Regions from separate parts of the Pantoea sp. B65 genome, predicted to be linked through region 2. Evidence: predicted binding sites of a transcription regulator. Region 2 holds the regulator's gene; the other holds the start of a gene.
What was found. The regulator LexA, encoded in region 2, represses DNA repair genes until DNA is damaged. The targets are predictions, from matches to a motif close to TNCTGTATGTACATACAGNA.

Region 1: mutH (DNA mismatch repair endonuclease MutH) is a predicted target of LexA. The motif match lies at 2,867-2,886, and genes of this name have one in related genera.

The regions. Positions count from the first base shown of each region.
Region 1 covers NZ_JAHXPU010000044.1:280,861-286,624, reverse strand. The annotation lists gene JWF83_RS23885 (NADP(H)-dependent aldo-keto reductase) at 1-668, opposite strand, end outside; gene JWF83_RS23880 (YgdI/YgdR family lipoprotein) at 832-1,047, opposite strand; gene JWF83_RS23875 (TerC family protein) at 1,167-1,877, opposite strand; gene mutH (DNA mismatch repair endonuclease MutH) at 1,946-2,632, opposite strand; gene rppH (RNA pyrophosphohydrolase) at 3,320-3,847, shown strand; gene ptsP (phosphoenolpyruvate--protein phosphotransferase) at 3,860-5,764, shown strand, end outside.
Region 2 covers NZ_JAHXPU010000037.1:55,795-61,558, reverse strand. The annotation lists gene JWF83_RS16800 (conjugal transfer protein TraF) at 1-183, opposite strand, end outside; gene zur (zinc uptake transcriptional repressor Zur) at 644-1,159, shown strand; gene JWF83_RS16790 (CsbD family protein) at 1,295-1,507, opposite strand; gene dinF (MATE family efflux transporter DinF) at 1,744-3,060, opposite strand; gene lexA (transcriptional repressor LexA) at 3,194-3,802, opposite strand; gene JWF83_RS16775 (diacylglycerol kinase) at 3,908-4,276, opposite strand; gene plsB (glycerol-3-phosphate 1-O-acyltransferase PlsB) at 4,405-5,764, shown strand, end outside.

The sequences.
Region 1 (5,764 bases), on a different contig from region 2:
CTGATCTCCGCCAGATTCACTTCAAAACTGCGGTTTAACAGGCTGTAGGGGTTTTGAATGGTGACAATGCGCGGCAACTCATGCTTTTCCGCCAGTTGCAGATAACGCATCACGCCCCATGCGGTTTCATTCGAGACGCCGATATAGCGGATCTTGCCGGCGCGTACCTGTTCATGCAGCGCTTCAAGCGTCTCCAGCAGGGTGACCGGGACGCTGGCATCGCTGTATTCATAGCCCAGTTTGCCAAAGTAGTTGGCCGGACGCTGTGGCCAGTGCAACTGATACAAATCGAGATAATCGGTGTTCAGGCGTTTCAGGGAGGCTTCAAGCGCGGTGCGAATATTTTTACGGTCCAGCGCCTGCTGTGGGCGAATCGAGGCATCATTGCCGCGTGACGGCCCGGCCACTTTTGACGCCAGTACGATTTTATCGCGGTTACCGCGCGCTTTGATCCAGCTGCCAATATAGCTTTCGGTCAGACCCTGGGTTTCCGGGCGCGGAGGCACCGGGTACATCTCTGCGGTATCAATCAGGTTGATACCGGAACTTAAGGCCAAATCCAGTTGAGCATGGGCGTCGGCTTCGCTATTTTGCTCACCAAACGTCATGGTTCCTAACCCCAGCGTGCTGACTTCCAGTGTGCTATGGGGGATACGGTGATATTGCATTTGCCGGCTTCCTTTTTTCATTATGGAAAGGTTAAATCCTGGTTGCAGCTTTTTTGACTATAACCGCGCTGGCGGAGAGGGGGAAGAGGGGATTTAGTGGGAAATGCGCAGGAAAAGCCCGCTGCAGCTTTGCAAAGCGTGCAGCAGGTAAAATTCACGAGGATTAACGCTCTATAATGGTGGAGACTTCATCGCTGTTGATCTGCAACTCATGCCCTGACTTATCAATATATTTTACCAGTCCGGTCTCTTTATCGATAACGGGTTTGCCTTCGGTCATAATCATGCTGCCATCTTTGGTCGCCATCACGTAATCAGTGCTACAACCGCTTAGCAGCAGCGTTGCAGCGATCGCGGCTGCACTTAATATCCACTTCATCCATGCTCCTCCCCGGTTTTCTCTTCAGTTTACCAGTGTAGTAATAAACCTTTTACCGCGAGGCGTTAATCGCATGATTCTGAATTGTTATGGCGAGCACAGCTCGCCATTGACAAGGATTACAGCGGGTTTTTCTTATTACGCATCAGGTTCAGGCTCTCTACCGCCATTGAGAAGAACATGGCGAAATAAATGTAACCTTTTGGTACATGAACGTTAAAGCTTTCGAGGATCAGGGTGAAGCCAACCAGTATCAGGAATGCCAGCGCCAGCATTTTCACCGATGGATGGCGGTCAACAAACTCTCCTACCGCTCTGGCGGCAAACATCATCACGCCGACGGCAATCACGACCGCGGCCATCATAATAAACAGGTGATCGGAGAGACCGACGGCGGTAATCACTGAATCGAGGCTGAAGATAATATCCAGCAGCATAATCTGCACAATGGCGCCAAAGAAGGTGTGCACATTGGTTTTATGCTGTTCTTCACCGCCCTCAATGGTTTCATGGATCTCCATACTGGATTTCCACAGCAGGAATAGACCACCAAATAGCAGGATCAGATCGCGCGCCGAAAAGGAGTGGTCCATTAGCGTGAACAGCGGGTTAGTCAGGCGAATAACCCAGGCAATCGACGCCAGCAGTGCTAAACGCATCAACATGGCACCCGCAAGGCCCAGGCGTCGCGCTTTGTTCTGTTGATGTTTTGGCAGCTTAGACACGACCAGCGAGAGGAAAATAATATTATCAATACCGAGAACGATTTCCAGAATGGTTAGGGTTCCGAGCGCTAACCAGGCATTGGGATCTGCAATCCAGTCAAACATTGTGCCAGTGCATCCTAAACGAAAGTTAAACGGTGATTATACCGATCATTGACAGCGGCGGGGAAAATTTAAAGTAAAAAGTGCCGGGCCAGCAGCGGGCCGGTAAAGGTTTTCTTCAGATAAAAACCACGCGGCAGGGTCATAATCGGCTGACCGTTTTCACCAATCCCTTCGGTCAGTGCTTTGCTGTTGGCGGCTTTCGGGCGAATTTGCAGTACTTCGCCATGACGCGCGGTGATGCGCTCCACCTGACCAAGGACAATCATATCCATCAACTCTTCCCAGTCGCGTTGCAACTGCTGCTCCTCGGCGGCGTCTGGACTCCACAGCAGCGGGGCGCCGACCCGACGTGCGGCCAGCGGGATCGCCCGGTCGCCTTCAACCGGGATCCATAACACCCGGGCCAGTTTGTGGCGCACATGACTGGTCTGCCAGGTGACGCCACTGTTGCCGGTGAGCGGCGCGACGCAAACAAAGGTCGTCTCCAGCGGACGCCCGAGGCTGTCTACCGGGATGGTTTTCAGTTCAATGCCAATGGCGGCAAAGTCCTGTTCCGGCTTGCTGCCGGCACTGGCGCCGAGATGAATTTCCAGCAGTGTGCCAACCCAGCCTTTATCGCGTTTCAGGTCCGCCGGCATCGGTAATTGTGCTTTCAGTGCCAGTTCAGCCAGCGTATAGCCCGCCAGGGCCTGCGCACGCGCCAGCAAGGCGGCCTCATCTTCCGGCGGAAGAACAGGCGGAAAATCAACGGCCATAATAATTCCTGCGCTGAAGGTTAAAAAACAATCAGTTATGACGCAAGCCTGTTGCCGCGCCCCATCTAATGTGTAAAACAGCAATAATAGCATGATTACACGTGCTTTTTTATTTCATCCGCCGACCAGGGTTATTCACACCAGGCCGGGTTTTCCCAGCTTGTCATCGACAATGAACAGGATCTGCACCCCGGTTATCCACAGAAATGTGGGATAAGTCGCTTTTTAAAGGAATACTGTTTTGATTTACAGCCTTGACGACCGGGTGTTTTGCGCGAACAGCGCTTTTTGTGCGTAACTTACTGGCATAATCTGTGGATAAAAAGCGCAGCGTTCGATCTTTCGCCAGTTACCTGAACCGGGGGGATTTGCGGGGCGGAAACTTGCGGGAAAGCCTGTGATCAACTTTATCATCAGATTGATTCGTATAGCTTAATTTCTGCAGCGAAAAATGCTTTTTGCGCCGTCGCAAAAAGTTTTCCCCGGCTATGTACCGAGTTCTGCACAAAGCTATCCACAGAAAACGTGAATAAGATCGCGCTTTTCGGGGGGTATCTGTTCATAACTTTGATGATATCTGTGAGTTATCCCATTGTTATCCGTTGTTCACAGCCGCAACCAGTGGTTTACCGTCTGTAAGGAGTATGAAACAATCAGAACATCCGAGTTTTAGTTTGAGGTAGTCCGGTGATCGATGATGATGGCTACCGCCCGAATGTTGGTATCGTAATCTGTAATAAGCAGGGACAAGTGTTGTGGGCCAGGCGTTATGGACAACACTCCTGGCAGTTTCCTCAGGGAGGGATTAATCCTGGTGAAACTGCGGAACAGGCGATGTACCGCGAACTTTTCGAAGAAGTTGGTTTACACCGGAAAGACGTCCGTATTCTTGCTTCTACCCGTAACTGGTTACGCTATAAGTTGCCAAAACGTTTGGTGCGTTGGGACACAAAGCCGGTTTGTATCGGCCAGAAACAAAAGTGGTTTCTTCTGCAGTTGATGTGTAATGACGCGGATATCAATATGCAAACCAGCAGCACGCCGGAATTTGATGGCTGGCGTTGGGTGAGCTTCTGGTATCCGGTGCGCCAGGTGGTTTCTTTTAAACGTGATGTCTACCGCCGCGTGATGAAGGACTTTTCTGGCGTGGTAATGCCGTTGCAGGAGAGTTCTGTGCAGCGCAATGCGCCTGCTTATCGACGGAAAAGAGGTTAAGCCACGCAGATTATGCTCACTCAGTTGCGCGATATTGTTGAGAAAGTAGCGGGGGCTCCGCGCATAAATGAGTCGCTCGAGATCCTGGTTAACGAGATTTGCCTGGCAATGGATACTGAGGTCTGCTCGGTTTATCTCGCTGACCATGATCGCCGCTGTTACTACCTGATGGCAACGCGCGGGCTGAAAAAGCCGCGCGGGCGCACGGTCACGCTTGCATTTGACGAAGGGATCGTCGGTCTGGTCGGTCGCCTGGCTGAGCCGATTAACCTTGCGGATGCGCAAAAACACCCCAGCTTTAAATATGTGCCGGCGGTTAAGGAAGAACGTTTTCGCTCTTTCCTTGGCGTGCCGATTATCACCCGCCGTCAGTTACTTGGCGTACTGGTGGTACAGCAGCGTGAACATCGTCAGTTCGACGAGAGTGAAGAGTCCTTTCTGGTTACCCTTGCCACGCAAATGGCAACCATCCTGTCGCAGTCGCAACTTCACCAGCTGTTCGGCCAGTTCCGACAGACGCGTATTCGCGCACTGGCGGCGGCGCCGGGCGTAGCGGTGGCGCCGGGCTGGGTCGACACCACTCAGCCGTCGCTCGATCAGGTTTCTGCCGCTTCAACGCTGGATACCCATCGTGAACGCGAACGTCTGCAACTGGCGATGGCCGAAGCCTCAAGCGAGTTTCGACGCTTCAGTAAACGTTTCACCGCCAGCGTGCAGAAAGAGAGTGCGGCGATCTTCGATCTCTATTCGCACCTGCTGAGCGATGCGCGGCTGAAGAACGACCTGTTTGCCGAGATCGATGCCGGATCGGTGTCCGAATGGGCGGTGAAAACCGTTATTGAGAAATTTGCCGCGCAGTTCGCCAACCTGCAGGATACCTATCTGCGCGAACGTGCCGGCGACCTGCGGGCTCTCGGGCAGCGCCTGCTGTTTCATCTCGACGATAGTCTGCAGGGCACCAATGCCTGGCCGGAACGTTTTGTGCTGGTGGCCGATGAGTTAACCGCTGCCACGCTGGCGGAGCTGCCGCAGGATCGTCTGGCGGGGGTGGTGGTGCGCGATGGCGCGTCCAACTCTCATGCCGCCATTCTGGTGCGCGCAATGGGCATTCCGACGGTGATGGGCGCCGATATTCAGCCGGAGTTGCTCAATAAACGCTTACTGATCGTCGATGGCTATCGCGGCGAACTGCTGGTCGATCCTGAGCCGGTGCTGGTCCAGGAGTATCAGCGTCTGATCAGCGAAGAGAACGAGCTGAGCAAGATGGCGGAAGATCTTGTTGAGCAGCAGGGCGCGCTGAAAAGTGGTGAACGGGTGCAGGTGATGCTGAATGCCGGTCTTAGCGCCGAGCATGAGCAGGCGCTGGGTAGCTGGGTGGATGGCGTCGGCCTGTACCGTACCGAAATCCCGTTTATGCTGCACAGCGGCTTCCCTTCGGAAGAGGAACAGGTCGCGCAGTATCAGGGGATGTTGCAGCTGTTCCTGAATAAGCCGGTAACCCTGCGTACGCTGGATATCGGCGCCGATAAACAACTGCCCTATATGCCGATTAGCGAAGAGAACCCTTGCCTCGGCTGGCGCGGCATCCGCCTGACGCTCGATCAGCCGGAGATCTTTCTGGTGCAGGTCCGGGCGATGCTGCGCGCCAATGCGGCGACCGGCAATCTCAGTATTCTGCTGCCGATGATCACCAGCATTGAAGAGATTGATGAAGCGAAACGGCTGATCGAACGTGCCGGTCACGAAGTGGCGGAAATGTTGGGTTACGCCATTCCGCAACCGCGCATCGGCATTATGATCGAAGTGCCGTCAATGCTGTTTATGATCCCGCACCTGGCGGGGCGTATCGATTTTGTCTCGGTCGGCACTAACGACTTAACCCAGTATCTGCTGGCGGTGGATCGCAATAATACCCGG
Region 2 (5,764 bases):
CAACGCCGGATTTGCTAACGGCGCGGTGCCCCAGCTGGATGACGCGACACCGGTGCCCCCCATTGCGTCATTACGAGCATCATAGTAATTTCCTGCCGCCATGCCGCTGAACGGCACCAGTAACAGCGCTTTTAACACGATGGGATGAAAAGTCCTGAAAATACGCTCTGATATATTTGCCATTTGCCTGAAACCACCCGAATTGAAATTAACACGCTAAATGCACGCAGAATGCCCCAACCCAAATAATGCGCTTCGGGCGGACAGTCGTTGCCGTGAACTCACTCGCTTTCAGTGGGCTTATCTGGTGATTGGAGTTTTTATAATCTGTTAATGGCTAATCATTAACCCGGGCAGAGGTGGAGTAAATCCGGTTAGCCAGATAAGCATCATTTAACAGTAGACCGCTTTATTTTGTATCGCAAATCACAGAATTAGCGCAGGAAAAGATAAGTACAGGATTTAACTTAAGATAAATGAGTAAGTTGCATTACTGATTGGGCGTAATGTCAGATAAATATTATTTAACCTATCGCGACGCGGAAGGTTGGCAGCCGCGCCACTGGCGAGACGAAAACAGAGGGTTCGGCGTTTTTTGCGGTACGTGATAAAATAACATCTCATTACGGTCTGGAGATTCATCATGAGCGCCACCCTTCCTGAACAACTTCTGTCGCAGGCAGAACAACTCTGTCAGCAGCGCAATGTGCGTCTGACACCGCAACGTCTGGAAGTTTTACGTCTGATGACTGAACAGAAAGGCGCCATCAGCGCTTATGACTTGCTTGATCTGCTGCGGGTATCCGAACCGCAGGCAAAGCCACCCACCGTCTATCGCGCACTCGATTTTCTGCTGGAGCAGGGCTTTATCCATCGTGTTGAATCCAACAATAGCTACGTGGTGTGTCACCATTTTGAAGAACCGCAACACAGCTCGGCGATGCTGATCTGCGATGGCTGCGGTTCAGTAAATGAAAAACACGCCGCAGGCGTTGAAGATATTCTGCAGGTGCTGGCGCACCAGTCAGGTTTCGCCTTACGCCACAGCGTCATTGAAGCCCATGGATTGTGTGTCAGCTGTCAGGAAGTAGAAGCCTGCACGCATCAGGAAAGCTGCGAGCATGATCATTCGGTGGTAAGTAAGAAACGGGGACGCTAAATGGCGGGCGGTCTGAAGCGGCACTTTCCTTGTGCCCGGCAGGAGCATCGTCCTTAAATGGGCTTGAGATCAGATAATTCAGTCTGCATCACTGTTGCCGGTGCGGGCGGCGCTACTGCCGCCCCTGGCAAATGATTACCAGCGATAGTCGCTGTTGTGGGTTTCCCACTCCTTAACTTCTTTTTCCGCCTGATCCTTAGCGTAACCATAACGTTCCTGGATTTTACCTACCAGTTGATCGCGTTTACCTTCGATCACCGTCATGTCGTCGTCAGTGAGCTTGCCCCATTTTTCCTTCACTTTACCTTTGAACTGTTTCCAGTTACCGCTGGCTTGATCGCTATTCATAATGTGATACCTCCAGGTGATAAAGTTTCAGTGTTTCATCTTATCCATCTGCATGATGTCAGAATAAAACGCTATCCATTTGCTAAACACAGAGTTAATTGTAGTCGTGATTCGCGATAATGAGGTCACAATGCAGCAATTAACACTAATTAGCCCGTAGCAAAACAGAGTAACCACCTGAAAAACATCTATATTTAAGCCATTATTTCTGCAAAACAGTCCGGTAAGCAAATATTTCAACCAGCGAACCAGCTGTTACGCTGCCAGTGCCGCCGCCAGATAAACCACAGCGACAGGCCACGCAGCAGCAGAAACACCATCACCGCCAGCCATAAACCGTGGTTGCCTAACCATGGCAACGTCAATAAGGTGAGCGCATATCCCAGCGCGGCAATCGCCATACCGTTGCGCATTTCGCTGCCGCGGGTGGCGCCAATAAACATACCATCCAGCAGATAGCACCAGACACCAGCCAGCGGCAGAATCACCTGCCAGATAAGGTAGCGATCGGCCATATCACGCAACTCGGGTAATGACGTCAGCATAGCGACTATCGCTTCGCCGCTGCAGGCATAGAGCAGCGAGAAACTCAGCGCCACCAGCCCGGCCTGACGGCAGGACGCATGCCATACGCGCAGCAACTTATCGCTGTCGCGCGCGCCATATGCTTCGCCGGAGCAAGCTTCCACCGCATAGGCAAAACCATCCAGCGCATAGGCGGTAAAGGTGAGGAACATCAGCAGCACCGCGTTGACCGCTACCACCTCACTGCCCAGCCGCGCGCCGAGGATAGTTAATGAGGCAAAGCAGAGCTGCAACATCAGCGAACGCAACATGATGTCGCGGTTCAGCCGCATCAGGCGGCGAAGATCGCCGTACCAGCTATTTTTCAGCAGGCTAAAGGCAATTCCGCGCAGCTTTAGCACCCGCCATACCATCACCAGCCCGATAAGCAGCGTGACATACTCGGCGATTGCCGTCGCCGCTGCCGCGCCGCGCACTCCCCAACCGAGGCCGGTAACGAACCACAGGGCAAGCAGGATATTGACCAGATTGCCCACTACCAGCAGGATCACCGGCGCACGGGCATACTGCACGCCAAGCAGCCATCCGAGGAGCACCAGATTTGCCAGCGTCGCCGGAGCGCTAAGCCAGCGCACCGACATAAACAGTTGCGCCTGACGCAATACTTCGGGGTTACCGCCAACCAGCGAGGTGGCCAGCGTACTCAGCGGCTCTTTCAGCATAATAAACAGCAGACCGGCCAGCAGCGCCATGGATAATGGCTGCATCAGCGCACGCGCCAGCGCCGGTTTATCACCAGCGCCAAAGGCCTGAGCGGTTAAACCGGTGGTACTCATCCGCAGGAATAGCAGCAGCATAAACAGAAAACTGGTGGCGGTGGTGCCTACCGCCACGCCAGCCAAATACGTTGGACTGTCAAGATGGCCAATAACGGCAGTATCCACCAGACCCAGCAGGGGCACGGTGATATTGGAAAGGATCATCGGCAGCGCCAGCCGCCAGAGGTTTTTATCGGTAGCAGTAAACAATCGCCCAGGCTTCCACAACGCGATTAAGCGGCACAGCCACGCTGGCTGGCGCAAAAATGGGGTGAGACCAACAAGTTTACCTTACGCGTGCCTCAGGAAGACATCAGCGCGCGTAAGGAACAAGAGAGGTAACTTACAGCCAGTTGCCGTTGCGGATTACGCCAACCGCCAGACCTTCAATCGTCAGGGATTGCTGACGCAGATCGACCACGATCGGCTGAAAGTCGCTGTTTTCCGGCAACAGTTGCACAACATTGCCCTGTTTTTTCAGGCGCTTAACCGTGACTTCATCATCAATGCGTGCCACCACTATCTGGCCATTACGCACATCCTGAGTTTTATGCACCGCCAGCAAATCACCATCCATAATACCGATGTCTTTCATTGACATGCCGCTGACACGCAGCAAAAAGTCAGCGTTAGGTTTAAACAGATTCGCGTCGACCTGGAAATGGCCTTCAATATGCTGTTCTGCCAGTAATGGCTCGCCGGCAGCAACGCGCCCAATCAGCGGCAGCCCGGTTTCCTCTTCCATCATCAGCCGAATACCGCGCGAAGCGCCGGAGACGATCTCAATCACGCCTTTACGCGCCAGCGCTTTCAGATGCTCTTCCGCGGCATTAGGGGAACGGAAACCTAATTGCGAGGCAATCTCGGCGCGCGTAGGCGGCATACCGGTCTGACTAATATGGTCACGAATCAGATCATATACCTGCTGCTGCCTTGCCGTTAATGCTTTCATTCCGCCCCCTGGTTGTTTATACAGTCGCTGTGAGTATATACAGGTATTGGTGGCTTGGAAACCTAAAGCTGTGTAAAAAACAGCAGTTTGGCGATTTCTGTCGGCCTAAGCCCAATATGACCACAGCAGGGTGATCCAGACCAGCAGCGCCAGCAGAATACTCAGTAATACCGCCGCCGACCCCATATCTTTGGCGCGTCCGGAGAGCGGATGCTGTTCGCTGCCAATCCGGTCCACTACCGCTTCAATCGCGCTGTTCAGCACTTCCACGATAATCACCAGCAGCACCGAACCAATCAGCAACACGCGCGTGACGGCATCAACATGCAGCCAGCAGGCAATGATAATCGCCACCACCGCAGCAACGGATTCCTGACGAAATGCGGCCTCATTCTGCCAGGCTGCACGTAACCCTTTCCATGAGTAGCCTGCCGCTTTTATGATGCGTGTCAGACCAGTTACATTATTTGCCATAATTATGGAACCCTTTGAGATGTTTAACGTCCACTTCTGGGTGGCGCACATATTGCAACACAACAGATCTTAATAGCGCTTTCTGGTATGCTTGCCGCGCTTTGCTAACAAGAGGCTTCATGTTGTCTATGTCAGGTTGGCGTAATTTCTACTACAAGTTATTAAACTTACCACTCTCATTTTTGGTGAAGAGTAAAGCTATCCCGGCCGATCCGGTAGCGGAACTTGGGCTCGACAGATCGCGCCCCATTATGTATGTATTGCCTTATGATTCAAAGGCTGATCTCCTCGCGCTACGTGCGCAATGTCGCAAACGTGACTTGCCCGACCCGCTGGATCCGCTGGAGATCGATGGTACGGTTTTACCACGTCATGTGTTTATCCATGACGGTCCGCGTCTGTTCCCCTATTTCGTCCCGAATCTCGAATCGGTAAAACTGTTCCACGACTATCTGGATCTGCATCGCAGCAACCCGGCGCTGGACGTGCAGATGGTACCGATTTCGGTGATGTTTGGTCGTGCGCCGGGACGTGAAGTTCAGGGCGAGCAAACGCCGCATCTGCGCGTACTTAACGGCGTGCAGAAGTTCTTTGCCGTTATCTGGTTAGGGCGCGACAGCTTTGTTCGCTTCTCACCGACCGTTTCGCTGCGCCGCATGGCCACCGAACACGGCACCGATAAGACCATCGCCCAGAAGCTGGCGCGCGTGGCGCGCATGCATTTCGCCCGTCAGCGTCTGGCGGCGGTCGGCCCGCGCCTGCCGGTACGTCAGGAGCTGTTTGGTCGCCTGCTGCAGTCGAAAGCTATCGCCAAAGCGGTAGAAGATGAGGCGCGTACGCGTAAAATCTCCCATGAGAAAGCGCAGCAAAACGCCATTGAACTGATGGAAGAGATTGCCGCCGATTTCTCCTATGAAGCGATCCGTCTCACCGATCGTATTATGGGCTGGACGTGGAGCAAGCTCTACCAGGGGATTAACGTCAACGGCGGAGAGCGGGTACGTCAGCTGGCGCAGGACGGCCATGAGATTGTTTATGTGCCCTGCCACCGCAGCCATATGGACTATCTGCTGCTCTCCTATGTGCTTTATCATCAGGGGCTGGTGCCGCCGCATATTGCCGCCGGTATTAACCTGAACTTCTGGCCGGCCGGACCGATTTTCCGCCGTCTCGGGGCATTCTTTATTCGCCGCACCTTTAAGGGCAATAAGCTGTATGCCACGGTGTTCCGTGAATACCTCGGCGAGCTGTTTACCCGCGGTTATTCAGTGGAATACTTTGTGGAAGGTGGCCGTTCACGCACCGGACGTCTGCTCGATCCGAAAACCGGCACTCTGTCGATGACCATTCAGGCCATGCTGCGCGGCGGTAACCGCCCAATTACGCTGGTGCCAATCTACATCGGCTATGAGCATGTGATGGAAGTGGGGACTTACGCCAAAGAACTGCGGGGCGCGACCAAAGAGAAAGAAGGCTTTATGCAGATGG